4 regions of the Herbaspirillum sp. Her3 genome follow, and region 2 is predicted to be linked to each of the others. Evidence: predicted binding sites of a transcription regulator. Region 2 holds the regulator's gene; each other region holds the start of a gene.
The links. The regulator sigma-54, encoded in region 2, starts transcription at its own class of promoters, with help from an activator protein. The targets are predictions, from matches to a motif close to TGGCANGNAANCTGCTTT.

Region 1 (7,747 bases), 1.8 Mb from region 2:
GGTGCTGGCGGAGACACCATCTCGCAATGAACAGCGCTTCCTGGAGGAACATGGCATCGAGGTGCTGCCCATGGCAACGGCGGACTTCTCAGCCCTGCTGTGTGCGCAGCTGGGGCTGCCGGTGTGACGGGTCACTTCAGTTTGTTGCGCAATTCCGATGGACGGTAATTGCTGAAGTGCCCCTCCCGGGCGGCTTGCGCCCGGGCACGCTGCAGGATGCCGACGCTCTTGCCCGGTGCCTGCGGCGCCGACACCTGCCGGAGCACCGCATGGCTGCCGCAACCCGGGCAGGCTGGCGTGTCGCTAGCGCGGACCAGTTTTTCAAAATGCGTGTCGCAGGCGGTACAGAGAAAGTCGAAAAGGGGCATGGTCGGCTCGCTGATGTTGAAGGGGGCGTTCGCGCAGGGTAGGGCAGCATTCCTGATGGCGGGCTGCCACCCGACCCTGTGGCGTCATACCGGGCGGTTTTCCTTGACCTTGATCGGCCCCATCACCTCCAGGCCGCGCTGGAAGCTGATCTCCTCGAACTTTCCCTTGAAGCGCAGGGCACCGTCGGCCACGGCCAGGATCTTTTCAGCGGTGTCGAGTTTCTTGAGATCGCCACGCTCGATGCGGAACAGTTCCAGCAACTCGTTATAGACCGTCGATTCGTCCAGCGGCATCACGTAGAAGGTGGCACCGCCATAAGGAATCTGGAATCGCAGCGAAATATCCAGGTTGCAGGCGAAGAAGAAGTACTTGCCATCGGCGGCCAGCTTGTCCCCCAGCACTTCGCACAGCAGCTTGATGTGTTCCAGCGAAGGCGCCATGCCGGCCAGGAAGGGAATGGTGGCCGCGCCCACGTCGGCCACCGTCATCACCTGGTCGAACTTGATTTCCGGCGGCCGTTTTTCGTCGGCCAGGCTGGCCTGGTACTTGAGCGCGATTTCGCCACGGAAGGCGACGCGTCCATTGCGTTTGGTCGGACCCTTGAAGACCGGGCTTAGCAGACGGCCGTCATTGTCCAGATCGGCCAGGGGGGTATTTGCGAGAGTGCTCATGAAGTTTCCTTATTGGTTGCACAGAAAATCGGCAGTCTTGAAAAATGCGGCACCCAGTTGCTGCCGCAACACCTCGTCGGGTACCAGTTCTTGTAGCGCCTGGTTCATGCAGGCCATCCAGGCATCGCGTGCGGCGGCATCGATGGCAAAGCCCGCGTGTGCGTGACGCAGGCGCGGATGGCCGAACGCCTCGGCGTACAGGGGCGGACCGCCCAGCCAACCGGAAAGGAACATGAACAGGCGCTGCCTGGCCGGCCCCAGGTCGGCCGGATGCATGGCGCGTACCACGGCTGCCTGGGGCAGCTGGTCCATCAGGGCGTAGAAACGGTCGACCAGTTGCCGCACGACCGGCTCGCCGCCGATCTGCTGGTAATGGGGATTGGCCAGGGGCGCAGAGGTCGATGCGCCCGGCATCGGGGCTGCCCGATGCGGCAGCTTCAATGGGATACGGGTCGCGCACATGGCCCTACACCACCGTCACCGCGATGCCCAGGCCCAGGGGCGTGCGTCGGCCCAGCTGGGCATCGACCTTGCGGCGCACGGACTCCAGCGTGAGCGGGCGCAGCAGCGTCGAGTTGGCACCTTGCGCCAGGGCTTGCCGGACATGGCTGTCATCGGCGCTGTCGCAGACGACCACGATCTTCAGGGCCGGCTGTTGCTGGCGCAACTGGAGCACCACCTCCATGCCCTCCTTGGCCAGATTGCCCTGGCCCAGCAAGAGCAGATCGGGCGGCCAGTCGCGGCCCTTGCGCAAGGCACTCTCGACATCGGCCAGCAGATGCGCCTCGCACTCGTCGGCCAGCATGAACTGCAGCGCCAATCCGCTGACTTCATCACAGTCGACGATGAAGACCCGCTTGTTGTCGACCGCGCGCTGGCTGTCTACACCGATTTGCATGGTTTGCTCCTTGCGTGAATGGATCGCTGACGGGGCCGCCTGAGGCAGCCTTCATTGCCCTGCCATTCATCCCGATAGCAAACATCGTTCCCGTTATCGGCCAGCCGCTTTTCCTTGTCTTCAGCAGGGCGCGACAAGGCCTGTGGATGCGGGCCAGCGGGCTGCTGGCGTGGTTGGCTACACGGTTCTGTTGAGGGCGCGGGCTTGTATCGTTCCCTACAGACTGAGTGCCGTTTGTGCGGTTTCCAACACCAGGAAGAAGTGGATTGGCAGGTTGCGGGAAATGCTGTTTTAACCAATCAAATCAATGACTTGAGATCATTTTTTGATGGTGGCACGGCATTTGCAGATAGGGCTGTGCACCGACGATGACTTGCCGAATGCGTGACTTGAGACGAAGACCAATAAAAGTTTCGAAGCGGCGCCCCAACGGCTGCAAGTGTGATGACAAAACTGCTTTGAACGACATCTTAATTTCTTACACCAGAGCTACACCGCTTATTTCTAGGAGAATCAAATGGCCTCACTCAGACAAATCGCCTTCTATGGCAAAGGCGGCATCGGCAAGTCCACCACCTCGCAAAATACCCTGGCCGCGCTGGCCCAGATGGGGCAGCGCATCCTCATCGTCGGCTGCGATCCCAAGGCCGACTCGACCCGCCTGATCCTGCACGCCAAGGCCCAGGACACCATCCTGTCGTTGGCCGCCGATGCCGGTTCGGTGGAGGATCTGGAGCTGGAAGACGTCATGAAGATCGGCTACCAGAACATCCGTTGCGTCGAATCCGGCGGCCCGGAACCGGGCGTGGGCTGCGCCGGCCGGGGTGTGATCACCTCGATCAACTTCCTCGAAGAAGAGGGCGCCTACGATGACACCGACTACGTGTCCTACGACGTGCTGGGCGACGTCGTGTGCGGCGGCTTCGCCATGCCGATCCGCGAAAACAAGGCGCAGGAAATCTACATCGTGATGTCCGGCGAGATGATGGCCATGTACGCCGCCAACAACATCTCCAAGGGCATTCTGAAGTACGCCAACTCCGGTGGCGTGCGCCTGGGCGGGCTGATCTGCAACGAGCGCAAGACCGACAAGGAACTGGAACTGGCCACCGCCCTGGCGGCCAAGCTCAACAGCAAGCTGATCCACTTCGTACCGCGCGACAACATCGTGCAACACGCCGAGCTGCGCCGCATGACCGTGCTGGAGTACGCGCCCGATTCCAAGCAGGCTGGCGAATACCGCACCCTGGCCAACAAGATCCACGAAAACGCCGGCAACGGCACCATCCCCACCCCGATCACCATGGACGAGCTGGAAGACCTGTTGATGCAGCATGGCCTGATGCCTGTCGTTGATGAATCGATGGTGGGCAAGACGGCCGAAGTAGCGGCCTGAGCATCGTCATCTGCCTGCTGTTGATGCTGCAAGGTCCCGGTCGCTCGCGCCTCTGTTGTCTGAAGCGAAGGCGGCCGGGACCGCAAGAAAAAGGGTAGCGCAGGTTTGTTGACCGGATTGGCATACGACCGGGTATGTCCCCCGCGACTAATTTTATCGGAGGGCCCATGAGCCTCACAGTTGAAGAAACCACGGCACGCAATACGGAATTGATCAATGAGGTCCTCAAGGCCTATCCGGACAAGACCGCCAAGCGTCGCGCCAAGCACCTGACCACCCAGGAAGAGGGCAAGTCGGATTGCAACGTCAAATCCAACATCAAGTCGATCCCCGGCGTGATGACCATTCGCGGCTGCGCCTATGCCGGTTCCAAGGGTGTGGTCTGGGGACCGATCAAGGACATGATCCACATCAGCCACGGTCCGGTCGGCTGCGGCCAGTACTCCTGGGGCTCGCGCCGCAACTATTACATCGGCAAGACCGGCATCGACAGTTTCGTGACCATGCAGTTCACGTCCGATTTCCAGGAAAAGGACATCGTCTTCGGCGGCGACAAGAAGCTGGAAAAGATCGTCGACGAGATCCAGGAGCTGTTCCCGCTCAACAAGGGTATTTCGGTGCAATCCGAATGCCCGATCGGTCTCATCGGTGACGACATCGAAGCGGTCTCCAAGAAGAAGTCCAAGCAATACGACGGCCATACCATCGTGCCGGTGCGCTGCGAAGGCTTCCGTGGCGTGTCGCAGTCGCTGGGGCACCACGTGGCCAACGACGCCATCAAGGAATGGGTGCTCGACAAGATGGACCCGGACAAGAACCAGTTCGTGGCGACCCCGTATGACGTAGCCATCATCGGCGACTACAACATCGGCGGCGATGCCTGGTCCTCGCGCATCCTGCTGGAAGAGATCGGCCTGCGCGTCATCGCCCAGTGGTCCGGCGACGGCACCCTCGCCGAAATGGAAAACACGCCCAAGGCCAAACTCAACGTGCTGCACTGCTATCGCTCGATGAACTACATCTCGCGCCACATGGAAGAGAAATTCGGCATTCCCTGGGTCGAGTACAACTTCTTTGGCCCCAGCCAGATCGAGGCATCGCTGCGCCAGATCGCCAGCCACTTCGACGACAAGATCAAGGAAGGCGCCGAGCGCGTCATCGCCAAGTACAAGGCCCTCACCGATGCCGTGATCGCCAAGTACCGCCCGCGCCTGGAAGGCAAGACCGTGATGCTGTTCGTCGGTGGCCTGCGTCCGCGCCACGTGATCGATGCCTATGGCGACCTGGGCATGAAGGTGGTCGGTACCGGATATGAATTCGGCCACAACGACGACTACCAGCGCACTACCCACTACGTGGAGGACGGCACGCTGATCTACGACGACGTGACCAGCTATGAATTCGAGAAGTTCGTCGAGAAGATCGAGCCCGATCTGGTCGGCTCCGGGATCAAGGAGAAATACGTCTTCCAGAAGATGGGCGTGCCGTTCCGCCAGATGCACTCCTGGGATTACTCGGGCCCGTATCACGGCTACGACGGCTTTGCCATCTTCGCCCGCGACATGGACATGGCCATCAACAGCCCGGTGTGGGGCATGGCCAAGGCACCGTGGAAGGCCTGAGCTGAATCGATTCGGGGATGGATGGACGCAGGACCGTGCTCAACGCCTCTCGTCCATCCGACCCGAGCCTGGATCATTTGATCAGTTGAATTGAAGGGGTATCATCATGCCGCAAAACGCCGATAGCGTTCTGGACCACGAGAATCTGTTCCGCCAGCCGGAATACCGCGAACTGCTCGCCCGCAAGAAAGAAGAGTTCGAGTTCGCCGTTCCGCTGGACAAGGTGCAGGACGTGGCCGAATGGACCAAGACCAAGGAATACCAGCAAAAGAACTTCGCCCGCGAAGCACTGACCATCAATCCGGCCAAGGCCTGCCAGCCGCTGGGTGCGGTGTATGCCGCCGTGGGCTTCCAGAACACGCTACCCTTCGTGCACGGATCGCAGGGCTGCGTGGCGTATTACCGCTCGCACTTTTCGCGTCACTTCAAGGAACCGACGTCCTGCGTATCGTCGTCGATGACCGAAGACGCCGCCGTCTTCGGTGGCCTCAACAACATGATCGACGGCCTGGCCAATGCGCTGAGCCTGTACAAGCCGGAGATGATCGCCGTCTCCACCACCTGCATGGCCGAGGTGATCGGTGACGACCTCGACTCCTTCATCAAGAACGCCAAGGACAAGGGCAGCGTGCCGGCGGAATACGACGTACCCTTCGCTCATACCCCGGCCTTCGTCGGCAGCCACGTGACTGGCTACGACAATGCCCTGAAAGGCATCCTGACCCACTTCTGGGATGGCAAGGCCGGCACCGTGCCGGCACTGGAAAGAAAACCCAACGAGCGCATCAATTTCATCGGCGGTTTCGACGGCTTCGTGGTCGGCAACCTGCCGGAGGTCAAGCGCATCTTCAAGCTCATGGGCGTGGACGGCACCATCGTGTGCGATCCCTCGGAGGTCTGGAACACCCCGACCGATGGCCAGTTCCGCATGTACAGCGGCGGCACCACCAAGCAGGAAGTGATCGAGGCGCTCGACGCCAAGGCCACCGTGGTGTTCCAGGAGTTCAGCACGCTCAAGACCGCCAAGTACATCGCCGAGAAGGGCCAGGAAGTGGTCACCCTCAACCATCCGATGGGCGTGGCCGGCACCGACCAGTTCCTGATGGAACTGTCGCGCCTGAGCGGCCAGCCCATCCCGGCTGAACTGGAGCTGGAGCGCGGCCGCCTGGTCGATGCCATCGCCGATTCGCAGGCGCACTTGCATGGCAAGAAGTTTGCCTTGTACGGCGACCCCGACATGATGATCGGCATGACCCAGTTCCTGCTGGAGCTGGGCTGCGAGCCGACCCACATTCTCTCCACCAACGGTGACGCCGAATGGGCGGCCAAGGTGCAGGCGCTGCTGGATGCTTCTCCCTTCGGCAAGGACTGCAAGGTCTATCCCAAGCGTGACTTGTGGCACCTGCGATCCCTGCTGTTCACGGAGCCGGTGGACTTCCTGATCGGCAATACCTACGGCAAGTACCTGGAGCGCGACTGCGGCGTGCCGCTGATCCGCCTGGTGTTCCCCGTCTTCGACCGCCATCACTATCATCGCTTCCCCATCTGGGGTTATGCCGGTGCGATGCGCGTGCTGGTGATGATCCTCGACGAATACTTCGAAGCCCTGGATGCCAATACGGTGGTGGCCGGCGAGACCGACTATTCCTACGACATCATCCGCTGAGCGCGACGGACGTCCCGCCAGGCAGAAGGATGGCCTGGCGGAATGCGTAGTACCCCCGGCACCAACCCAGGCAAGCACGGAGAGCGATCATGACGGCCTTGAAGCTGAAGATCCAGGAAGTCTTCGAAGAACCGGCCTGCGAGAAGAACCAGGCCAAAACAGAGAAGCAACGCAAGGCAGGCTGCAGCAAGCAGCTGGCACCGGGAGCGGCCGCCGGTGGCTGCGCCTTTGATGGTGCCAAGATCGCCTTGCAGCCCATCGTGGACGTGGCCCACCTGGTGCATGGCCCCATTGCCTGCGAAGGCAATTCCTGGGATAACCGCCATGCGGCTTCGTCCGGTATGCAGACCTATCGCACCGGTTTCACCACCGACATCAGTGAGATCGACGTCATCTACGGTGGTGAAAAGCGGCTCTACAAGGCGGTCAAGGAAATCATCGAAAAATATGATCCGCCGGCGGTGTTCGTCTACCAGACCTGTGTCACTGCGCTGACGGGCGACGACATCGAGGCCGTCTGCAAGGCCGCCAGCGCCAAGTTCGGCAAGCCGGTGATTCCGGTCAATTCGCCCGGCTTTGCCGGGGTCAAGAACCTGGGCAACAAGCTGGCCGGCGAAGCCTTGCTCGATTACGTGATCGGGACGGTCGAACCCGAATTCACCACGCCCTACGACATCAACATCATCGGCGAATACAACCTGTCCGGCGAGTTGTGGCAGATCACGCCCTTGCTCGATGCCATGGGCGTGCGGGTGCTTTCCTGCATCAGTGGCGATGGCCGCTATCGCGAGATTGCCTCTTCGCACCGGGCCCGGGCATCGATGATGGTGTGTTCCAAGGCCATGATCAACGTGGCGCGCAAGATGGAAGAACGCTACGGGATTCCCTTCTTTGAAGGGTCGTTCTATGGCATCGGCGACGTCTCCGATTCGTTGCGCCAGATCGCGCGCCTGCTGGTGCAGCAGGGTGCTCCGGCCGAGTTGACCGACCGCACCGAAGCCTTGATCGCGGTGGAAGAGGCGCGCGCCTGGAGTCGTCTGGCGCATTACAAGAAGCGCCTGGCGGGCAAGCGTGTTCTGTTGATTACCGGCGGGGTGAAGTCCTGGTCCGTGGTAGCGGCCTTGC
Region 2 (7,747 bases):
TTTCCAGCACGTTGACGGTGACGATGTTCTCGGCGCCGCTGGCTTTGAGCAACTGGATGGCCTTGCCGGAAAAGCCGCATTGCGGGAATTGCGCAGTGCCCTTCATGAACAGCACCACAGGGTTTTGGGTCACGGTTTCTTTGATCCAGGATTGGACGTCGCTCATGGCTATGCCTTTAAAAATGGGATTGCCGACATTATAGGGAAAAGCGGGCAGCCGCGTTGAAAACGACTGCGCGCCGGCAGTCTGCGCAATGCGGCGGAAAATTGCATAAAGGAAATAATTTATATGATATGCAAGCGCTGAGATCTGATATGAGGATGCCAGCAGAAGCCTTCAAGCGGGGCAGCGGATCAGTGCTCGCTGCAGGGGGGCAGTGGCTGTGGAAAAGTTGCCTGCGATTATCTTTTATATCTTTTCCACAGGCGTCGCCGCTTGACAGCGCGACCAATGAAAAAGGGCGCTTGCGCGCCCCTTCCTCATGAGATTCGGCTGGCGTTCTCAGCAGCCCTGTGGGCTGCGAGGCAGCTTGCCGATGGTGTCCTTGGCTTATGCCGCTCCGGCCACCGCATCGGCCGGCGCTTCATCCGGCAGGCGCTTGGCCATGGAGTGATGTTCCTGCAACTTGTCCTTGTGCTTGATGACCTGGCGATCGAGCTTGTCGATCAGCGTGTCAATGGCAGCATAGAGGTCGTGCGCAATGCTTTCTGCATGTAGATCCTTCCCCTTGATGTGGACGTTGATTTCCGCTTTTTGGCGCTTTTCCTTTTCTGTGAGTTTATCTACGCTCAGGATCACGCTGACGTCGATCACGTTGTCGAAATGGCGCTTGATACGCGAGAGCTTGCTTTGCACGTATTCCCGGATGGCGGGGGTCAGTTCGAGGTGGTGTCCACTGATGGTCAGATTCATACAAGACTCCTATCGTGAAGTCACTGGAGGTTCGTTCAAGCTATCCTTGCTGCAGCTGTACCACGGGCACGGTCTTCGTGTCGGATGGCATGGGCATCAGCGAGATGCTTGCCGGAACACAGCAACGGTACTGCAGAAAAACTGAGGAAAAACTCAGAGGGACTTGCGGAGATTGACCGGCGGAATCTTCAACACTTCGCGGTATTTGGCGACTGTGCGTCGCGCGACCACCATGCCTTGTTCTGCCAGCATATCCGCAATCTTGCTATCGGATAATGGGGTCTGCGGGTTCTCGGCTCCTATCAACTGTTTGATCAGCGCCCGTATCGCGGTGGAGGAGGCTTCGCCTCCGGTTTCAGTCGCGACGTGGCTACCGAAGAAGTACTTCAACTCAAACATGCCGTGCGGCGTGAGCATGTATTTTTGAGTTGTCACGCGAGAGATGGTGCTCTCGTGTAGACCCAGTGTATCAGCAATTTCACGCAGCACAAGGGGTCGCATGGCCACTGCCCCATGTGAAAAGAAGTTTCTTTGACGCTCCACAATAGCCTGTGCGACTCGCAAAATCGTGTCGAAACGCTGCCGCATATTCTTGATGAGCCACTTGGCTTCCTGCAGCTGCGACGACAGCGATCCCTCCCCCTTGGCCTGCTTCAGCGCACTGGCATACATCGCATTGACACGCAGCTTGGGCATGACCTCATGGTTGAGCATGACCTGCCAGCCGTTCTTTGTTTGTTTGACAATCACGTCCGGCACCACATAGTCCGAGGCATCGCGCGCGAAATCGGCGCCCGGATGCGGACGGCACTGGCGGATCACGGCCTGGGCTTCGCGCAGGTCTTCGTCATCGCAATCGAGGGCTTTCTTGATCTTGTTGAAGTCGCGCTGGGCGAACAGCGGCAGGTAATCTTCCACGATGCGCAGCGCCAGCTTGCGCGTGACGAAGGGGATCTTGGGCAGGCGCCGGATCTGCAGGGCCAGGCATTCACCGGCACTGCGCGCACCGACGCCGGCCGGGTCCAGGCTCTGCAGCAGCTTCAGGGAAATCGACAGCTCTTCCATGTCGATGCCCAGTTCTTCGGGCAGGCGCGCGAGGATGTCTTCCAGGGGCTCTTCGAGATAGCCGCTCTCGTCGAGCGCATCGGTGAGCAGCTCCAGCAGGGCGCGGTCGCGCTGGGTGCGTGCGGTCACGCGGATCTGTTCCAGCAGGTGCTCGCGCAGGGTCAGTTCATGGGCTTCGAGTTGCGGGCGGGCGTCGTCGTCGTCGGGCGACTTGCCGCTGCGGGCCACGTCGTCGAAGCTCCAGTCGGCGTCACCGGTGACGCCGTTGTCGGGATTGTTGTCCTGGTAGTCAAAACTGGAATCGCCATCGGCGGCGGCCGGCGCCGGTTCGGCGCTGCCTTCGCCCGAGGTATCCGCCACGCCGCTGGAGGGAGAGCTGGAGACGGCGCCATCGGCCAGCAGGCGCACCGAATTGTCGAGCGCATCGTCGAGGCGCTCCAGCAAGGGATTGTCCGAGAGGATCTGTTCCAGTTCCTGGTGCAGTTCCAGCGTCGACAGCTGCAACAGTCTGATCGACTGCTGCAGTTGCGGCGTCAATGCGAGGTGCTGCGAGGTACGTAACTGGAGAGACTGTTTCATCTGTCTTTCTGGAAGCGGCGTGGTCCGCTGGTTGCACTGCCTGTCGTTGCGTCAGTAGGTTGACCTGCTTACATGCGGAAGTGTTCGCCCAGATACACGCGGCGCACCGATTCGTTGGCGATGATCTCTTCCGGACTGCCGCTGGCCAGCACCGTGCCCTGGTTGATGATGTAGGCGCGGTCGCAGATGCCCAGCGTCTCGCGCACGTTGTGGTCGGTGATGAGCACGCCGATGCCGCGTTCCTTCAGGAAGCGCACGATGCGCTGAATCTCGATCACGGCAATCGGGTCGATACCGGCAAAGGGTTCATCGAGCAGCACGAAGCGCGGATCGGTGGCCAGTGCGCGGGCGATTTCCACGCGGCGGCGCTCACCGCCGGAGAGCGACAAGGCCTGGCTCTCGCGCAGCTTCTCGATCTGCAGTTCATGCAGCAGGTTGTTGAGGCGGCCCTCGACTTCATCGCGCGAGAGCGGCTTGCCTTCTTCACGGCGCAGTTCCAGCACCGCGCGGATATTGTCTTCCACCGTCAGCTTGCGGAACACCGAGGCTTCCTGCGGCAGATAGGACAAGCCCATGGTGGCACGCTTGTGGATGGGCATGCGTGAAATGGCGGTGTCGTCCAGCGCGATCTCGCCGCCATCGGAAGGCACCAGGCCCACGATCATGTAGAACGAGGTGGTCTTGCCGGCACCATTGGGGCCGAGCAGTCCGACCACTTCACCGCTGCGCACTTCCATCGAGACGTCGCGCACCACCTGGCGCGCGCCATAACTTTTCTTCAGGCCGCGAACGACCAGCGAGCTGGCGGTCATCGTTACTGGTCCTTTCCGGTCTGGCGACGCGGTGCAGGCTGCGCCGGCGTGGTCTTGGCGGCCGGCTGGGCCGGCACGGCGCTGCCATCCGGCGGCGGATTCTTGGGCTGGATCACGGCCGTGATGCGGCCTGCGCCGGGCTTGCTCTCGCCGCTGGCGGTGTTGTTGACCGAATAGAACTCGGCGCGGCTGTCATAGGAAATGAACTCGCCGTTGACTTCATCGGTGATGCGGTCGCCATCCATGCGCTGGATGTGGGCGCGCTGGAACAGCTTGGAGACTTCGGTCTGCTCCGAATACTCGATGCGCTCGGCCTGTCCTTCGATCCACAGGTTGGGACCGCCATCGCGCTTCTGGCGGAAGTTGGCCAGCGCACCGGGCGCGGCGTACAACACGGCGTTTTCATAACCGTACTGATCGGTCGTCAATACCACCCGGCCGGCCTTGATGATGAGAGTGCCGCGGGTCATGACCACGTTGCCGGTGAAGGTCTTCACCTGGCGCACGTCGTCATAGACCATCTGGTCTGCCTCGATGTTGGTGGGCTTGGTGGAGTCCGCCTTCTCGGCGTTGGCCACGCCGCACACGGCAGCCAGCATCAGCATCGGCAGTAAGAGTGAGCGTTTCATTGGTTTCCTGTCTGGTCGGTTCTTGGCGTTCTTGTGTCGGATTCAACCGGCTTAGCGTTTCTTGGGGGTGGGCTCGTAATAGCCGCGTACGTTGCCGAACAGCTGCACCACCTGGGTTGCGTTGTTGGCCAGCATGCCCACGCCGTTCAGGCGCGTGGTGCCCATGGTCATGGCTACCGGCTTGTCGGTCTTGACGATTTCATCGTCGGGCAACAGCAGCAGGTATTCCGAGACCAGGTGCATTTCCTCGCGGCCCTTGTACGGGGAGCGGATGGCATTGGCGTTGCCGTACATGTGAATCTGGGTCTGGTCATCGGTCACGCGCGCGGTGTCCGAATAGAGTTCCATGGGCGCCTGGTTCTGGTCCAGGTTGTGCACTACCGGCTTGGTGATCTCGAAGGAGTCGTCGCTGGGGAAGTGCACCATCTTGATCCCGGAGACGTCATAGCGCGGCAGGCCGGTGGGGCCCATCTTCACGTAGCTGAAGTTGTCCAGATAATAGTCGGGTTTGCCGCGCGGGCGCTGCGCCGGCTGCTGGTCGCCGGCCGCACGCATGGCTTGCATCACCCAGAAGCTACCCAGCGCCGCGCCGATCAGGATCACCAGGATCACGGCCAGGCGGATGCGCTCGGCATTGCGCTCGCCGCTGCGCCCGCTCATGCCAGGTACGGCGCCAGCGCCGCCTCGTAGTTGTCTTGTGCCGCCAGCACCAGGTCGCAGATTTCACGCACGGCACCATGGCCGCCGCTGGCCTGGGTCACGTAATCGCAGCGCGCCTTCACCTCGCGATGGCCATTGGCCACACAGGCTTTGAAGCCCACGCGGGTCAACACCGGCAGGTCGATGATGTCGTCACCCAGATAGCCGCAGGCTTGGGGCGTGAGCTGCACCTGCTGCAGCAATTGTTCGAAGGCCTGGCGCTTGTCGTGCACGCCCTGGAACACATGGGCGATGCCCAGGTCGCGGGCGCGGCGCACCACATAGGGTGACTGGCGCGCGGTGATGATGGCCGCGGCCGTGCCGTATTGCTGCATCATCTTGATGCCGTGGCCGTCCAGGGCATTGAAGCGCTTGAAGACTTCCCCGTCGTCGCCGTAGAACAGGCCACCGTCGGTGAGTACGCCATCCACGTCAAAGATCATCAGGCGCACCGCAGCTGCCTTGGCGAGCGCGGCAGCGGGAAGGGTGCTGGCGAAAGCTGGCGCGTTCATCAGATCACCTTGGCGCGGGTGAGGTCGTGGATGTGCAGCGCACCCGTGAGCACGCCGGCCGCATCGGTGACCAGCAACTGGTTGATGCGGAACTGTTCCATCAACTGCACGGCATCAACCGCCAGCTGGTCCTGGTCAACGGTCTGCGGATTGGCATGCATGACCTCGGCAATGCTGAACCCGGCGAAGTCCTGGCCACGCTCCAGCAGGCGGCGCAGGTCGCCATCGGTGAATACGCCGATGGGACGGAACTGCTCATCCACCACGGCGGTCATGGCCATGCCCTTGCGGGTGATTTCCATCAGCGCGGCCGATAGCGACACATCCGGACGCACGGCAGGAATGGCCTCGCCACTGCGCATGACGTCGCGCACGTGGGTCAGCAGGCGGCGGCCCAGGGCGCCACCGGGATGGGAGCGCGCAAAATCTTCCTCGACGAAACCGCGTGCATCCAGCAGCGACACCGCCAGGGCATCGCCCATGGCCAGCGTGGCCGTGGTGCTGGCCGTCGGGGCCAGGTTGAGGGTACAGGCTTCCTTGGCCACGCCGACGTTGAGGTGGACGGCAGCCAGCCTGGCCAGTGAAGAGTTGTCATTGCCGGTCATGGCGATGATGACCGTGCCCATGCGCTTGATGATGGGAACGATGGCCAGCAGCTCGGCCGTTTCGCCCGAATTGGAGATGGCGATGAAGACGTCGCGCGCCGTCACCATGCCCAGGTCGCCGTGCGCGGCTTCGGCCGGATGCATGAACAGCGCCGGCGTGCCGGTGGAGGCCAGGGTGGCGGCGATCTTGCGGCCGATGTGGCCGGACTTGCCGATCCCCGAGACCACCGCGCGCCCATCGCATTGCAGCAAAGCCTGCACGGCCTGGGCCAGCGGCTCTGCGCTGTCGTCGCTGAGACGCTCTTTCAGCGCCAGGATGGCATCGGCTTCGATCTGCAGGGTCTGGCGTGCCAGTGCGATGGCACGGCGGGCAGCCCCGGCCGAAAAAGATGCAGACGTAGTTTTGTCATCGGTTACACTCATAACCGAAGTATAAACGAATTAGCAAAGCAAAAAACTTGCCAGATGTAAGGGAATGCTGCTGGAATTGATGTGAAGTGCAGCTTTGCGTCGCGCCGCAGCACCGCGTCCACAGGGGGATTCCGGCTCGGGCCGGGTGCCAGGGCGGCATGGCGGCAGACCTGGAACGGTCTTTGCCGGGTGTGAACAACTCTGCTGTTGTTGTGCCGCACATGTGAATTCTAAGGCAATCCCTGCCAAGATGGGGTCCCCCCCTTACCCGCCGGCTGGTTTGACTGCTCCGTGCTGGTGCGTTATCAAAACGTTCATATCCAAATCAGCCGCGTTTCCGTGGCCTTTGACGAGAAACCCGACAAGCGATGTTTTCCGGACTGGAACTGACCCTTTTCCTTCTGGCTGCGGCGGTACTGGGCGTGGTCGCCTTCCGCATGATGCAGTTGCCGCCCATGCTGGGCTATCTGGTGGTGGGCATCATCATCGGCCCGCACGGCCTGGCCTTTGCCGAGGACAACGAGACCACCCATGCCCTGGCCGAGTTCGGCGTGGTGTTCCTGATGTTTTCGATCGGGCTGGAGTTTTCGCTCTCCAAGCTTTCGGCCATGCGCCACATCGTCTTCGGACTGGGCGTGGCGCAGGTGGCCACGACCATTGCCGCCACCATGCTGCTGGCCTGGGGCGCGGCCATGGTGCTGCCGCAATTCATCAACGTGAGCTGGCAGGCGGCCTTCGCGCTGGGCGGCGCACTCACCATGTCTTCCACGGCCATCGTCTCCAAGCTGCTCACCGAACGGCTGGAGCTGGAAACCGAACACGGCCGCCGCATCCTCGGCGTGCTGCTGTTCCAGGACCTGGCCCTGGTGCCCTTGCTGATCGTGGTGCCGGCGCTGGCCAACAATTCCGGCAACATCATGGTCACGCTGGGCTGGGCCGTGGGCAAGGCACTGGTGGTGCTGGCGCTGTTGCTGTTCTTCGGCAGCAAGCTCATGCGTGGCTGGTTCCGCATCGTGGTCAAGCGCCGCTCGCAGGAATTGTTCATGCTCAACCTGCTGCTCATCACCCTGGGCGCGGCGTGGATCACCGAGAAGGCCGGCCTGTCGCTGGCCCTGGGCGCCTTCATCGCCGGCATGCTGATCTCCGAGACCGAGTTCAAGCATCAGGTGGAAGAAGACATCAAGTCTTTCCGCGACGTCCTGCTGGGCCTGTTCTTCATCACCATCGGCATGCTGCTCAATGTACGTACGCTGATCGATCACTGGTTCCTGGTGCTGGTCTTGCTGACTGGTCCCGTACTGCTCAAGTTCGGCCTCATCGCCGCCCTCGCGCGCCTGTTTGGCTCCAGCACCGGCGTGGCGCTGCGCGTGGGCCTGGGGCTGGCGCAGGCGGGCGAGTTCGGCTTCGTGCTGCTGAGCCAGGCCGGTGGCCTCAAGCTGGTCGATCCCCTGCTGATCCAGGTGATCCTGGCGGCGATGGTGCTGTCGATGCTGGCCACGCCCTTCATCCTGGCCCAGTCCGA
Region 3 (7,747 bases), 1.8 Mb from region 2:
TCGGTCGCCGCGAAGGGCTCCGTATCCAATTGCTCAAGCCTTGCGCCGGATGCTGGAGATCGACACTGCAGCCGTGGCCGGCGGCGCCGAGCCATGCGTCCCGCAGCTGGCAGCCGGCGCATTCGGGTTGCGGAAGGTCAGCCCGGATTCGCTAAGGGTATCGGCAAAATCGATGGTCACGCCCTCCAGCAACAGGCGACTTTCGGCAGGCAGGAAGACGGCCAGGCCGTTGCAGTCGAGGCTGACGTCGCCTGGCGTGGGCTGCGCCTCGACCGAGAATTCCGAACTCAGCCCGGAACAACCGCCTGCACTCACCTGCAGACGGAAGCCGGACTGGGCCGAACCGCCATTGAAGCGCACCATGCGGCGCATGAATTTTTCGGCGGCGGGGGTGATGGTGATGTTCATCGGCCCTCCCTATGCCTGGTAACGCGGCTGGGCATTGTCGATGACGCAGGTGCCATCGACCGGGCATACGGCCACGCATTGCGGTTCATCGAAATGTCCCATGCATTCGGTACATTTCTTGGGATCGATCACGAAGATCCCGTTCTTTTCGCGAATTGCCACGTTCGGGCATTCGGGCTCGCAGGCGGAACACCCAGTGCATTGCGAGGCAACGATCTTGTAGGCCATGCTTTTTCTCCTTGCGTGAAACTGATTGGCTGCTTACGCCGCGGCGGACGTGGACTGCACGGAGGTATAAGCCCCCTGCCGGATATCGGCGTCGCCCCGTGGCCGATGCTCGATCTGTCCGCTGCGCACGCGCTCCAGGTAATCCATGAAGTAGGCGATGACGGATTGCTCGATGAATTCATGGGCATACCGGTCCACCGGTTCAATGCCCACCTTTTGCAGATCATCCTTGGGACAGCCGCCGATCTTGGCCACCAGCACCGCATGGCAGTCGTTGATGGCACGGATGACGGTCTCCAGTGCATCCTCCTCGCCATAGCCGCCCTGGCAGTACTGGTCCACGCGCCGGTGTCCGACGAACTTGCTGCCGGCGCTGCTGACTTCATAGATCTGGAATTCGCTGACGTGTCCGAAGTGTTCGTTGACGCGTCCCTGCCCCTTGGTCGCCACCGCCACCAGCAAGGACAGGCCGCTCTGGTCTGCCATCTGGGCCAGTTCCTGCTGCTCGGCGACCTTGGCGGCCGACTTGGCCTGGCGCTCCTGTTCCACCAGTTCCTGGTAGGCCTTGCGGGTGGCGCCGTCATAGGCCACTTCCATGGCCTCGATCTTCTCGGTGGTGAATTCGGCGCTGCGATCTTCACCCAGCAGCCCCACCGCATCGGCGCGGCACTGGCGGCAGTGGCGCATCATGTTCATCTCGCCTTCACAGGCATCCTGCAAGGCCTTGAGCTCCTGGGCACTGGGGCCGCGCTGGCCGTTCAGGCCAAACACGGTGCCGTGCTCAGGTGCCGAAATGAGCGGCATGATGTTGTGCAGGAAGGCCCCGCGTGACTTGACCGCGCGATTGACTTCCACCAGATGCTGGTCATTGATGCCCGGGATCATCACCGAGTTGACCTTGCAGAGGATGCCGCGCGCAGTGAGCATCTCCAGTCCCAGCATCTGCCGTTCGTGCAAGATGCGGGCCGCGTCGATACCGGTCCAGCGCTTGTTCTGGTAATAGATCCAGGGATAGATGTGCTGCCCGATCTCGGGATCGACCATGTTGATGGTGATGGTGACGTGATCGACGTTGAAGGCGGCGATGGTGTCGATGTGGTCAGGCAAGGCCAGGCCATTGGTCGACAGGCACAGCTTGATATCGGGCGCGGTCTGCGAGATCAGCTCGAAGGTCTTGAAGGTCTTGGCCGGATTGGCCAGCGGGTCGCCAGGGCCGGCAATGCCCAGCACCGTCATCTGGGGAATGGTCGATGCCACCGCAAAGACCTTCTTGGCCGCCTGCTCGGGCGTGAGCTTTTCGCTGACCACGCCGGGACGCGACTCGTTGGCGCAATCGTATTTCCGGTTGCAGTAGTTGCACTGGATGTTGCAGGCTGGTGCCACCGCCACGTGCATACGCGCATAGTGGTGATGGGCCTCTTCGCTGTAGCACGGATGGTTCTTGACCTTCTCCCAAACCTCCGGTGCCATGTCTGCGGGACCATCGGATGAACCGCAACTGGCCTTGCCGCCTTCACTGCTGGTGCCACAGCCTTTGTGTTCGGCTACCTTGTCCAGCAAGGTGCCTAGCGATTTGATGTCCTGGATACCGACGTACTGTGTGGGCTGCATGGATAGTCCCTTTCAGGAAAGTGATGCCTGGGCCTTCTCCTGAGGACATAGCCAAAACCGTGCCAGAGAAAATAATCAATCAATTCAAAGACATAGCGAAAAATCGTGTGACACGGCGATGTGAGGATAGCGACAATCGACGAGACATTGTGGGCGGCGCTTGTCATGAATACGACAATGCATCACAGGCCGGGATGCGGCTGATGCAATGGAGATGGGACAAGGAGAATACGTGGATGCGCCAGCCGGGGAGTCCATCAGAAGAGCCGGCTGGCGCGACGCCGAAGATGCCCGCATCCGGGGCGGGAACGGCAGGGAGAAAAAACTTTTGCTCTGGCCCTACGTCACGCGCACAGACAAGTTTCAGAACTTCTTGACCTCGATATTGAATTTCTGCAGCGCATAGCCCATCTGGCGCGGCGAGATGTTGAGCGCGCGGGCGGCCTTGGCCTGCACCCAGCCACATTGCTCCATGGCCCAGATCAGGCGTTCGCGCTCGGAGGTCGGGGGGGCGGCGGACAGCGGCTTGTCCTTGGTCATTCCACCCGGCAAAGATGGCGCCGTATGCGTGGGGATACGCTCCAGCGGTACGACCACGACCGGTTGCTCCTGGCCGGGTTCATGCAAGACCTTGGTCAGGCATTTGTTCTGCTGGCAGGAGAAATGCACCTCGGTGATCAGGTCGCCGCGCATCATGGTGGCGGTGCGCTCGACACAATTTTCCAGTTCCCGCACATTGCCCGGCCAGTAGCAATTCATCATGACCTTCATGGCCTGCGGTGACATGGCCACCATCGCACGCTGGTTTTCGACGCGGAATTTTTCCAGGAAGTGTTCCACCAGGTAGGGAATATCCTCGCGCCGTTCGCGCAACGGCGGAATGAAGATGCTGACCACATTGATGCGGTAATACAGGTCGGCCCGGAACTCGCCCTTGGCCACGGCTTTCTCCAGGTCGCGGTTGGTGGCGGTGACCAGGCGCACGTCCACCTTGATCGAGCGCGACCCGCCGACCCGTTCGAATTCGCGCTCCTGCAATACCCGCAGCAGCTTGGCCTGGAAGGCCGGCGAAATTTCGCCGATCTCGTCGAGGAACAGAGTGCCCCCATGGGCGAGTTCGAAACGCCCCTTGCGTTCGCCCTGGGCCCCGGTGAAGGCGCCCTTCTCATGGCCGAACAATTCGGATTCCAGCAAGGTCTCCGACAAGGCCGCACAGTTGACCTTGATGAAGGGCCCATCCTTGCGCGGACTGAGGTAATGGATGGCGCGCGCGATGACTTCCTTGCCGGTGCCGCTCTCGCCGCGCAACAGCATGGTCGAGCGTGAGGGGGCGGACTGGTGTACCTGGGCGAACACTTCCTGCATCGCCTTGGAAATGCCGATCACGTTATCGAGCTTGTACTTGCCCTGGAGCTGGCGGGACAACTGGCGTTTTTCTTCCTGCAGTTGCTGGCGCTCGGCGGCCACGTTGCGATACAGCCGCACGGTTTGTCCGATCAGGTTGGCCACCATGGTCAGCAGACGCACCTCATGATCGACACTGCGCGAGGGCGACAGCCCTTCCCGGAACACGCACAGCACGCCCAGTATTTCGCGCGCGGCCTTGATCGGCACGCCGACGAAGGAAACGACCCCGCCATCTTGCGATTCGCGCGGGCTGGTGCGGGCCAGGAACAAGGGCTCCTGGGCGAGATCGCGCACTACGATGGGGGTTTCCGTCTGGAAGATCTTGCCGGTGATGCCTTCGCCGACCCGGTAGCGGCCACTCTGGAATTCTTCGTAGCTCAAGCCGATGGCGCTGACCAGTTGCAGCTCGCCGGTATCCTGCATCAGGCTCAGCAAGACCCGTCGCGTTTCCAGGTGGGCAGAGAGGACGTTGAGGACTTCGCGCAAGGTCTTTGACAGATCCAGCGACGAACCCAATATTTTGCTGATCTCGTAGATCGTGACGAGTTCCAAATTCACACTGCGGTCGTCAAGAATAGTGGCCATCGGACTCTCCATAGGTGAATGCTGGAACCCAATGCGCTGCCTGAGAGCGCTCAAACCGACTGCGGACTCTGCCGTGAAATTGAGATCCAGAAAAATCGACAGACAAAGCGCCGTGTAATTACTCAATAGTTACCTTGCCAAGCAAGCAAACTTCATGCCCAAACGAGTGAACGAATCAAGTTTGCCGAGCATGCCGCACAAGGGCTGTGTCACCTTCATGACGGATTGGCGGGTTGACGACAATCGTGTCGTCTTTGTCGGTTTTGCGACAAGTACCGGCACCGGATCAGTATCTGCACATCTCCACTATCCCGTTGATTTAAAAGGGAATTCCAGAATGGCACGGTTTTGGCTATCGATGCAGGTCATGCCCATCGCCGGTCGACATGAAGGACGGAGCAGAGCAAGCCGGCAATCCCGCCAGCGTTATGTAGCGAGCTATACAAACCTCAATCATTCACCATCGCCGAACATGAATCTGCCGTCGATCTCCGAGTCTGGTGCACCAAGCGCGTGCTGGGCGCCCTGCTCTCAGGCATGCTATCTGACCTTGAACTGGCCGGCCGCTGGCGCGGCCATGCCACGTGGTCCGCAGCAGGCGATCTGCGAGCCGCCAGCGTTGCCGCAACCAGCGCACCGGCTGCTGGCACTGTGCGATGAATCCGGCTTGCGCAGACTGGTGCTGCATCACATGCGGCGCCTGCGCCATTCCCCTTTGTTCGCACGCTCGCACAACTGCTTTGATTGCGTTACCTCGCGGATCGCCGACTTCGTGGTGGAGTCATGCGGCGGTCCGCTCTACTACAGCCAGCGCCATGCCCATCTGCAAGCGGGTGCCGGCCTGCCGTTGCTATTGGATGAAGCGGGCCGCGAACTGTGGCTGGTACAGCTTTGGCATACCTTTGACGATATCGGCTTTCCGCCCGCACTGCGTGCCGACTTCTGGGCCTGGGCCGAACCCTTGTCGATTCACCTGCTGGTGCGACATGCCCGCATCGAACCGCCACGGCGCTACCCTTATGACGTGGTGCGCAGCTGGTTCCACTCGCCGGCCACCGATATGCTGCCGCCGATACCCGGGCCGATCCGCCCCTCGGGAAGGTCCGAACCATGAACTGCTCCAGCAGACATGGCATACCCTGCAGCGGCTCCTTGATGCGGCCGGCCTGAGCGATGCCCAACTCTTTTTCCTGCGAACCCGCCATGCCAGACTGCCAGCAACGCTACGGCGTCTTCCTCAACGTCGAAAATCCCCACGGCAATGCGCGCGATGCCCTGTTGCAAACCGTCGATCATGCCATCGTGGCAGAGGCCCTGGGCTATCACGATGTCTGGGTCGCCGAGCACCATTACAGCAGCTTCGCCATCGGTAGCGCCTTGATGGTGCTGCTGGCGCAGATCGCCGCACGTACTTCGCGCATCCGCCTGGGTACGGGCGCGTCGTTGCTGGCACTCAATGACCCCTTGCGGGTCGCCGAGGACGTGGCCACGCTGGACCTGCTCAGCAACGGCCGGATGGAATTCGGCGTGGCACGCGGCGGGCCGTTTCCAGAGCAATATCGTCACGCCGGCTTGAGCAGTGCCGATCTGGCGCGTGCGCGCATGATGGAGGCGCTGGACGTGATCCTGCGTGCATGGCAAGGCGCGCCATTCAGTATCGAGGGACGTTTTTTTCACTACGACAGAGTGCAGTTGCAACCGCAGCCGCTGCAACGGCCCATCCCGGTGTGGCTGGCCAGCATGAGCGAGGATTCGCTTGATCTGGCCGCGTGCCATGGTTATGGACTGATGGCCACGCCCTCTGCCGACCTCGGGCAGGTGGTCACGCGCGTGGCTGCACAGCGCGCGCAGCGCGGCCCCTTCCCGTTTGCCATCGCCCGTTTTTTCCATTGCGAACCGGAGGCGCACAAGGCGCTGGCGCATGGTCTGGCGGGCGTGCGCGCGTATCCGCGCATGATGCAAGTGCAATTCGCGCCCGGCGGCACCCCGCCCATGTTCCAGGCCGATGCCACCGATCAGGTCATCCTGGCCAACGCCATCATCGGCGACCCGGCGCAATGCGTGGCGCGCATTGAACAGCTGCAAGAACAACTGGGGCCGCATCGCTTGCTGCTCAAGCCCGCCAACCATGATCCGCAGCAAGCGCGTGCAGCCCTGCGCTTGCTGGCGGACGCGCTGGGATTGAAGCCAGCGGCAAGGACATGAAGACCTTGCCTGTCACCGATACCACCCTGTTGAGCAGCGAACTGAAACTGGTGCATCGCCTGGACCAGCGCTTCTTTGCCCTGCTCGACGCCATCGCGCAAACCGGGTCGATCAATCGCGCGGCCAGCACGGCGGGCTACAGCTACAAAGGCGCGTGGATGCTGCTGGAGTCGGCCGGCAACCTGGTCAATGGCGCACTGATCGAAACCGTCACGGGCGGCAAAGGCGGTGGCGGCACCCGGCTCACGCCTGCCGCGGTGGAACTGCTGGCCGCGTGGCGCGAGCTGCAACGGCGCAATCTCGAATTCCTGCATAGCCAGGAGACATGGCTTAATCAACTGCCAGCCTTGGCTGGCCTGCTCAGGAGAATGGCAATGAAAACCAGCGCACGCAATCAATTTGCCGGCGTCATCAGTGCGATCGATACCGGCCCTGTCACCACGCAAGTCACCGTCATCATCGCCGGCGGGCAAGAGATCGTGGCCACCATGACCACGACTGCCGCCCACCGGCTCAAGCTCAGGATCGGCGGCAATGCGATTGCGCTCATCAAGTCCTCGGCGGTGGTGCTGGTCACCGATTTTGCCGGCTTTGCGCTGTCGGCACGCAATCAGTTCGAAGGCACGGTCTCGCGCGTGGAGCGTGGCGCGGTATCGTCGCTGGTGGTGTTGACCTTGCCTGGCGGGGCCTCCATGACCGCCAGCGTGACCAATGACGCCATCGATGCGCTCTCGCTGGTCGTGGGCCAGACCGCTAGCGCCGTCTTCAAGGCGTATGCAGTGATGGTGGCCGTGCAGCAAGATTGACGACACGCGGTTGTACAACCGCCGCGGCCTTGAGGGCAAGGGATTTGCGCGTCAACTGCCCGTTCTCCAGAGACAGCAGCACATCGGCCTGGTCGAAGTAGCGGTCGTCATGCGAGATCACCAGCACGGCCTTGCCCTGTGCTTTCAGCTCCGGCAGGATTTCCCGATAAAAGACTTCCTTGAACAAGGGGTCCTGATCCGCAGCCCATTCGTCGAAGACCATGAAGGGCCGGTCCTCCAGCGCCGCCACCACCAGCGCCAGGCGCTTGCGCTGGCCTTGCGACAGGGCGCGCGTGGTGAACGCGCCCGCCTTGACCTGCACCACATGCTGCAGTTGCAGCCGTTCCAACAGGCGATTGGCTTCGGCATCCAGGCCGGGGCGGCCACCTTCGAGCAACTGGTCGAACAGGTGGAAGTCCGAGAAGACGGTCGAGAACAATTGCCGGTAAGCGTCGCGGTTGGCATCGTCCACTGCGTTTCCATTCCAGAGAATCTCC
Region 4 (7,747 bases), 1.1 Mb from region 2:
GGCAGCCTATCGGTCGAATGGCGCCGCGTCGCAGGGAATAGCAATAATAGAGGCCTTCCTCTAAATGGCGCAGAGTCGATAGAACAGTTTGCTAGCTGGGCGAAGCTGCTCGTAGATACATGGTCAAGCGACTTGGCACATCACGTTTTCGATTCCGCTGGCGCTCCTCAAAATCCAAGAACCAACGATAGGGATGAGAGAGCCAATCTAGCTCAATAGTGAGAAACGCGTTCTACATTACCGAGAAACTCAAAACGTGAAATTGATAGCAATTGATGCAGATGGCGTGTTGCTGAATTATCACGCCGCTTATGGTTTTGCCTGGGCGCGTGCATTCGGAGAGTTGCCTGAAATCCGAAACGCCAATGCCTATTGGCCCATGGATTACTGGAAAGTCGAACGGCTGTCCGGGGCAAAGTATCTACACTTTAGAGCTCAGTTCGATGAGTTATTTTGGAGATCTATACCTCCGCATGAGGGTGCGCTGGAAGCCTGTCTTGATCTACAACGTGCGGGATATGAGTTGGTTTGCGTCAGTGCTTTGGACAATCGGTTTTTGTCAGCACGGGAACAGAATTTACTAGATATAGGTTTCCCAATACAGCACGTTTATTGCACCGATGGAAAAGATGGGCCAATCAGCCCAAAAGCGAATGTACTACAGGAGTTGATGCCGATCGCCTTCGTCGACGATTACCTGCCATACATGCGTCAGATACCTCTCCAGACGCATGCTGCACTAATCACCCGTGGTACTGATGGAAGCCCCAACCAAGGTGCTGATCTAGCCCTTATTGATTCCCGACATTATTCGTTATTCCACTTTGCACAGTGGTGGCTCAGCCGATAGATATTCCTCTTCCAAAAAAGGGCGACCGACTCTAGCTTCTAATGGCGATTATGTTGATTTTCTCGCCGAGGCTCTCGTTTTATAGCCAGAATGAAAAAAGTCCACCGCAGTGACCTTATTCAAAAGTCATATATCTTTGTTGGGGGAGGCTACGCGAACTCTTATGTCAGCCTGGCAGTCGGACTACTCTGCTCATTTAGCGAATAAAAACACTTGACTACATTTGATGCGCCGTGCCGGGAACTCGAAACGGGCATTCTGCAAGGCCGCCCGCACGCGGTCACGGGCTTCCTTCACCTCGGCTTCGGGCAGCCCGACGATGGTAAAGGCCGGCAAGCCATTGGCCAGATGCACCTCGACCGTCACCGGTGGGGCGCTCATGCCGGCCAGGGCGCGGCTGCGCAAGACCGCCAGGCTCATCGCAATGCGCCTGGCAGCTTGTCAGAACAGAGTAGGGAAGGGGGAGGGAAAGAGAAAAGAGTCGTGGCCAGGATCATGGAGTCTGTTTTTGCTGAGCCTCAAGCTCGGCAACACGCGCTTCCAGCGCCTCCAGGCGGGCACGGGTCTTGGCCAGAACTTGGGCCTGGACGTCGAATTCCTCGCGCGTGACCAGGTCCAGCTTGGCAAAACCCTGACTCAGCATGGCCTTGACGTTCTTCTCGATGTCCTTGGCCGGAGAGTTCTCGATCGCCTTGTTGATCTTGGATTGCAGGTCTTCAAAAAATGGGGGCTTGTCCATGTCGGATCTCCTTGGCAGATAGCTGTGCTGCAAGTTTAGCGGTTTCCCGCCCATCCTCAAACCGCGATGCCCTGTTCTGACAGCAATTTTGTACACAGGTGCCGGATTGAAGCTGAATTTTCCTGCAGAAAATGCGCCGTCTTGGTGATCCCGGCCTGGCCCGCCGCCCGCGCACCAAAATGTGTTTGCCGCGTTCGATGCAGGATTGACAAAAAACAATCAATATCGCACCAATCACGTGCATTTCGGTGTTTCGTGCACTATTTTGAAGCTGTTCTCGAAAAAAATCGTTGCAAATCTCTGGATTCCCGCGAAAACAGAACTCTGCCTTGCCGATAAGACATGGCACGGCTCCTGCTAAAGGGTTGGGGCAAAGACAAAAAAAGACTTTATTGTTCAAACATAAACTAGAGGGAAAGTCATGAAGAAACTGATTCTTGCAACAGCCATCGCCGCATCCTTCGTTTCTACCGTGGCCCGCGCAGAGGACGCCAAGCCGGACAATGAACTGAGCTTCAACGCTGCCGTGGTGAGCGACTACCGCTACCGCGGCCTGACCCAGACCCGCTTCGACCCGGCCCTGCAGGTTGGCGCTGACTACACGCACAACCCGACCGGTCTCTATGCCGGCACCTGGCTGAGCACCATCAAGTGGATCAAGGACGCCGGCGCCCTCACCGGTACCGACACCAAGGGTAACGTCGAGTGGGACATCTACGGCGGCAAGCGCGGCGACATCGGCGGCGGCTTCACCTATGACGTCGGCGGCCTGTACTACTACTACCCCGGCAACACCCTGGCCAACAGCGGCGTGAAGAACGCCAACACCTTCGAACTGTATGGCCAGGTCGGCTATGGTCCGGCTTACTTCAAGTATTCCCAGGCGCTGACCAACCTGTTCGGCAACGTCAACAGCAAGTACAGCCAGTACTTCGACCTGGGTGCCAATATCGATACCTTCTACGGTGTGGTGCTGGGTCTGCACCTGGGTCGCCAGGAAGTGCGCGGCAACTCGCAGCTGAGCTACACCGACTGGAAGATCGGTCTGTCCAAGACCTTTGACGAGGCAGCCGGCATCACCCTGGGCCTGGCCTATGTCGGTACCGACCTGAAGGATGGTGTCTCCACCACCCCGGCGTCGGATGGTTTCAAGAACGTCGGCAAGGGCGGCGTTGTGTTCTCCATCAGCAAAACTTTCTAACAAGAGGTTCGTATGAAACTGATCACTGCGATCATCAAACCGTTCAAGCTGGATGAGGTGCGTGAAGCCCTCTCCGCGATCGGGGTGCAAGGCATCACCGTGACCGAAGTCAAGGGCTTCGGTCGTCAGAAAGGCCATACCGAGCTGTACCGGGGCGCCGAGTATGTGGTCGATTTCCTGCCCAAGACCAAGATCGAGGCCGCGGTGGACGACGCCATCGTCGAGCGCGCCCTGGAAGCCATCGAAACCGCCGCACGCACCGGCAAGATCGGTGACGGCAAGATCTTCGTCCAGGATCTGCTGGATGTGATCCGTATCCGTACCGGCGAAACCGGCAAAGACGCTCTGTAAAAAAGGGGAATTCTAATGAGCATGAAGAAAATGTTTTCCGGCGCGCTCGCCATTGGCGCGCTGTTGTTGGCGGTAGGTTTTACCGCTCCGGCCCAGGCGCAGGACGCGCCCAAGCCTGAAGCTGCAGCGGCTGCCGCCGCTGCCCCGGCCGCTGCTGCTCCGGCAGCGCCCAAGGCCGATGCGGCCGCTCCTGCTGCAGCAGCGCCGGCCGCTCCGGCGGCTGCCGCTGCCGCACCGGCACCGGTCCCCAACAAGGGCGACACTGCCTGGATGCTGATCTCGACCGCCTTCGTCATCCTGATGACCCTGCCGGGCCTGGGCCTGTTCTACGGCGGCCTGGTGCGCAGCAAGAACATGCTGTCGGTGCTGATGCAGTGCTTCATGATCTTCTCGCTGATCTACATCCTGTGGTTCGTCTACGGCTACAGCATCGCGTTCACCGAGGGCAATGCCTTCTTCGGTGGCTTCGAGCGCCTGTTCCTGCACGGCTTGACGGGGGACTCCAACACCGGCACCTTCAGCAAGGGCGTGGTGATTCCGGAACTGTCCTTCGTGGCCTTCCAGGGTGCGTTCGCCGCCATCACCGTGGCGCTGATCATCGGTTCCTTCGCCGAACGCGTGAAGTTCTCGGCCGTGATCCTGTTCTCGATCCTGTGGTTCACCTTCTCCTACCTGCCGATGGCCCACATGGTCTGGTTCTGGCCGGGTCCGGATGCCTTCACCGACGCTGCTGCCGCTGAAAAAGCGACCGCCATCTCGGGCTGGCTGTTCCAGAAGGGCGCGCTGGACTTCGCTGGCGGCACCGTGGTGCACATCAACGCCGCTATCGCTGGCCTGGTCGGTTCCTACGTGATCGGCAAGCGTATCGGTTTCGGCAAGGAAGCCTTCAAGCCCCATAGCCTGACCCTGACCATGGTCGGTGCCTCGCTGCTGTGGTTCGGCTGGTTCGGCTTCAACGCCGGTTCGGCCCTGGAAGCCAACGGCAGCGCTGCCCTGGCCTTCGTCAACACCATCCTGGCAACTGCTGCCGCCGTGCTGTCCTGGAGCTTCGGCGAATGGATCGGCAAGGGCAAGCCCTCCATGCTGGGTGCGGCTTCCGGTGCCGTCGCCGGCCTGGTGGCGATCACCCCGGCAGCTGGTTTCGTGGGCGTCATCGGCGCCGTGGTCATGGGCCTGATCGCTGGTCTGCTGTGCCTGTGGGGCGTGAGCGGCCTCAAGAAGATCCTGGGTTCGGACGACGCGCTGGACGTGTTCGGCGTGCACGGCGTGGGCGGCATCCTGGGTGCCCTGCTGACTGGCGTGTTCGCAGCCCCCAGCCTGGGCGGCACCGGCATCTACGACTACGTGACCAACGCTGTCGCTCCTGACTACTCCATCGGCGGCCAGGTCTGGATCCAGTTCCAGGGCGTGCTGACCACCGTGATCCTGTCGGGCGTGGTCTCCTTCATCGCCTACAAGATCGTCGATGTCGTCATCGGCCTGCGTGTGACCGAGGAAGAAGAACGCGAAGGCCTGGATATCTCCAGCCACGGCGAATCGGCTTACCACTAAGCATCTGTCGTACTGAGTCTGCAGTATTCCTTCGGGGCTGGAAACGGCCTCTTTATAAGGCGCCTTCGGGCGCCTTTTTTCGTTTGGATGCGCCGCTAGCTGAACAGAAGCGCATACTTGTCATACCGCCAAGTTGTCGCATTTTAGCCATTTCTTTCAGGAAAAACGGTTTCCTGATGCATTGCCGTGTCGTGGCCGGATAATTCCCGAGTATTTGAGTCGGACTCTTTAAAATGCCGCCATCATCGCCATTTGTACATTCCCAGCTACGCCTTTGCAGCGACCGTGGCCGGGTCCGGGCTTTGCTGAAATGGCAACAGCGGCGTCTACTGCGTCGCAACACGGTTTCAGGAATCCGCTAAAATCGACACTCGCTGCCGGCATTTATATATTGTTAAGGTCTTTTATGGTCCCGCATCTTGTCACCGCTCTGAATGGTCCCCTGCTGGAGCTGGAGAAGAAAATCCTGGGCGCCACGCCGGCCATCGAACGCTGGTTCCGCATGGAGTGGCAGGAGCACACGCCGCCCTTCTATTGCTCGGTCGACCTGCGCAATGCCGGTTTCAAGCTGGCGCCGGTCGATACCAACCTGTTCCCGGGCGGCTTCAACAATCTTTCGCCGGAAATGCTGCCGCTGGCCGTGCAAGCGGCCATGGCGGCCATCGAGAAATACTGTCCGGATGCGCGCAACCTGCTGCTGATCCCGGAAACCCAGCCCGGCAATACCTTTTACCTGCAAAACATCGGCCGGTTGATGCAGATCTTCCGCCAGACTGGCCTGAATGTCCGCCTGGGTACGCTGGCGCCGGGCGCCACCAAGCCGCAGCAGATCGAATTGCCGGATGGCACCCACATCACGCTGGAACCGCTGGAGCGCTCGGCCAATGGCCGCCGCCTGGGCTTGAAGAATTTCGATCCCTGTACCGTGCTGCTCAACAATGACCTCTCCAGCGGCATTCCTTCGGTGCTGGAAGGGCTACATGAACAAAGCGTCCTGCCGCCGCTGCACGCGGGCTGGGCGCTGCGCCGCAAGAGCAATCACTTTGCCGCCTACGATGAAGTGGTGAAGAAGTTTTCCAAAATGGTCGAGGTCGACCCGTGGATGCTCAACCCGCTCTTCGCCAAGGTCGGCGACATCGACTTCCAGGAAAACACCGGCACTGACGCGCTGGCCGACAGCGTCTCCTCGCTGTTGTCGAAGATCCGCAAGAAGTACAAGGAATACGGCATCAAGGAGCAGCCCTTCGTCTTCATCAAGGCCAATGCCGGCACCTATGGCATGGGCATCATGACGGTCAAGGATGCCAGCGAGATCAAGGATCTGAACCGCAAGCAGCGCACCGGCATGCTGGCCGGCAAGGAAGGGCTGGAGGTGTCGGAAGTGATCGTGCAGGAAGGCGTGCACTCCTTCGAACGCATCAACCAGGCCGTGGCCGAGCCGGTGGTCTACATGATCGACCGCTACGTGGTGGGCGGCTTCTACCGTGTGCATGCCGAGCGCGGCGTGAATGAAAACCTCAATGCGCCCGGCGCGCATTTCGTGCCGCTGGCCTTTGCCCAGCAACACGCCTTGCCGGACATGCACGCCAAGCCGGGCACGGCCGCGCCCAACCGTTTCTACATGTATGGCGTGGTGGCGCGGCTGGCGCTGCTGGCGGCTTCGGTAGAGATGGAAAAGACCGATCCCAACCCGGAAGTTTATTAAACACAGAGCCTGCGCCAGGCTCAACAGGACCCTAGCCTCATGAAAATCGCTTTCCTCGCCGATCCTCTGGACACGTTCAAGACGTACAAGGATTCCACCTTCGCCATGATGCGCGAGGCCGCCCGTCGCGGCCACACCCTGTATGCCTTCGAACAGGGCGACCTGGTGCTGGAAAGCGGCCTGGTGACGGCCAATGCCTTCAAGATCACGCTGACCGGCGAGGCCGATGACTGGTACCGGGCGGAGAAGCGGGGGTCCTCTTTCCTCTCCGAATTCGATGCGGTGATCGTGCGCAAGGATCCGCCCTTCGACATGGAGTACATCTACACGACTTACCTGCTGGAGCTGGCCGAGAAGCAGGGTGCGCGCGTGTTCAACAAGCCGGCCGCGATTCGCAGCCACAACGAGAAGCTGGCCATTGCCCAGTTCCCGCAATACACCGCGCCCACCCTGGTCACGCGCGACGCCGGGCGCCTGCGCGACTTCCACGCCGAGCACCAGGACGTGATCCTGAAACCGCTCGATGGCATGGGCGGCATGGGCATCTTCCGCGTCAAGGCCGATGGCATGAATCTGGGCTCCATCATCGAAACCCTGACCGACAACGGTCAACGCACGATCATGGCGCAGCGTTTCATTCCCCAGATCAGCGCGGGCGACAAGCGCATTCTGCTGATCGGCGGCAAGGTGGTGCCCAATGTGCTGGCACGCATTCCGCAGGGTAACGAGGTGCGCGGCAACCTGGCGGCGGGCGGTCTGGGCAAAGCGCAGCCGGCGTCGGCCCGCGATATCGAGATCGGCGAAGCGCTGGGGCCGATCCTGTATCAGCGCGGTTTGCTGCTGGTAGGATTGGACGCCATCGGCGACTATCTCACCGAGATCAACGTCACCAGCCCGACCTGCTTCCAGGAAATCACGCAGCAGACCGGGTTTGATGTGGCAGCGATGTTCGTGGATGCGCTGGAGGCCGCTGCAGGGGCAGCAGAGACAACGGGGTCGGTCGGATAATGGGATCGACGGAGCATGACGGGCTGCTCGGGGAAAAGCGCGTCGCATCAGATGGCAAACATTCCATGGTTGGTATTCTTCTCTTGACGCACGCCCCGCTGGGGCAAGCCTTCGTAGCCGCCGCCACGCACGTCTTCCGTGGCCGGCCCGAACAAATGGAGGCGATCGACGTGATCGCCGACCAGAACCCGGCGGAAGTGCAAAAACTGGCCATCGAGGCGGTCGAACGCCTCGATGACGGCAGCGGCGTGCTGGTCATCACTGACGTCATGGGCGGTACGCCCTCCAACTGTACGGGCTTCCTGTGCGGGCTGGGCAACGTCCAGGTGATCGCCGGCATCA

Region 1: a site for sigma-54 is predicted at 2,271-2,288, ahead of nifH (nitrogenase iron protein). Genes of this name have one in related genera too.
Region 3: a site for sigma-54 is predicted at 2,295-2,312, ahead of nifB (nitrogenase cofactor biosynthesis protein NifB). Genes of this name have one in related genera too.
Region 4: a site for sigma-54 is predicted at 1,933-1,950, ahead of ACVC5H_RS25150 (TorF family putative porin). Genes of this name have one in related genera too.

Annotation. Positions count from the first base shown of each region.
Region 1 is NZ_CM176328.1:2,902,871-2,910,617, forward strand. Features, by position in the region: gene ACVC5H_RS13190 (SIR2 family NAD-dependent protein deacylase) at 1-127, shown strand, start outside; gene ACVC5H_RS13195 (FmdB family zinc ribbon protein) at 132-368, opposite strand; gene ACVC5H_RS13200 (hypothetical protein) at 453-1,040, opposite strand; gene ACVC5H_RS13205 (group II truncated hemoglobin) at 1,050-1,454, opposite strand; gene ACVC5H_RS13210 (response regulator) at 1,507-1,938, opposite strand; gene nifH (nitrogenase iron protein) at 2,456-3,334, shown strand; gene nifD (nitrogenase molybdenum-iron protein alpha chain) at 3,502-4,956, shown strand; gene nifK (nitrogenase molybdenum-iron protein subunit beta) at 5,063-6,622, shown strand; gene nifE (nitrogenase iron-molybdenum cofactor biosynthesis protein NifE) at 6,712-7,747, shown strand, end outside.
Region 2 is NZ_CM176328.1:1,109,558-1,117,304, forward strand. Features, by position in the region: gene grxD (Grx4 family monothiol glutaredoxin) at 1-166, opposite strand, end outside; gene hpf (ribosome hibernation-promoting factor, HPF/YfiA family) at 551-913, opposite strand; gene ACVC5H_RS05100 (RNA polymerase factor sigma-54) at 1,067-2,557, opposite strand; gene lptB (LPS export ABC transporter ATP-binding protein) at 2,626-3,369, opposite strand; gene lptA (lipopolysaccharide transport periplasmic protein LptA) at 3,372-3,998, opposite strand; gene lptC (LPS export ABC transporter periplasmic protein LptC) at 4,050-4,658, opposite strand; gene ACVC5H_RS05120 (KdsC family phosphatase) at 4,655-5,209, opposite strand; gene ACVC5H_RS05125 (KpsF/GutQ family sugar-phosphate isomerase) at 5,209-6,237, opposite strand; gene ACVC5H_RS05130 (monovalent cation:proton antiporter family protein) at 6,594-7,747, shown strand, end outside.
Region 3 is NZ_CM176328.1:2,889,469-2,897,215, reverse strand. Features, by position in the region: gene ACVC5H_RS13145 (4Fe4S-binding leucine-rich repeat protein) at 1-29, opposite strand, end outside; gene ACVC5H_RS13140 (HesB/IscA family protein) at 34-408, opposite strand; gene ACVC5H_RS13135 (4Fe-4S binding protein) at 418-636, opposite strand; gene nifB (nitrogenase cofactor biosynthesis protein NifB) at 670-2,247, opposite strand; gene nifA (nif-specific transcriptional activator NifA) at 2,611-4,239, opposite strand; gene ACVC5H_RS13120 (globin family protein) at 4,817-5,353, shown strand; gene ACVC5H_RS13115 (LLM class flavin-dependent oxidoreductase) at 5,443-6,444, shown strand; gene ACVC5H_RS13110 (TOBE domain-containing protein) at 6,441-7,250, shown strand; gene ACVC5H_RS13105 (cyclic peptide export ABC transporter) at 7,210-7,747, opposite strand, start outside.
Region 4 is NZ_CM176328.1:5,516,381-5,524,127, reverse strand. Features, by position in the region: gene ACVC5H_RS25165 (HAD family hydrolase) at 257-850, shown strand; gene ACVC5H_RS25160 (magnesium chelatase domain-containing protein) at 1,043-1,270, opposite strand; gene ACVC5H_RS25155 (accessory factor UbiK family protein) at 1,344-1,589, opposite strand; gene ACVC5H_RS25150 (TorF family putative porin) at 2,011-2,790, shown strand; gene ACVC5H_RS25145 (P-II family nitrogen regulator) at 2,803-3,141, shown strand; gene ACVC5H_RS25140 (ammonium transporter) at 3,157-4,692, shown strand; gene gshA (glutamate--cysteine ligase) at 5,099-6,397, shown strand; gene gshB (glutathione synthase) at 6,437-7,405, shown strand; gene ACVC5H_RS25125 (PTS sugar transporter subunit IIA) at 7,471-7,747, shown strand, end outside.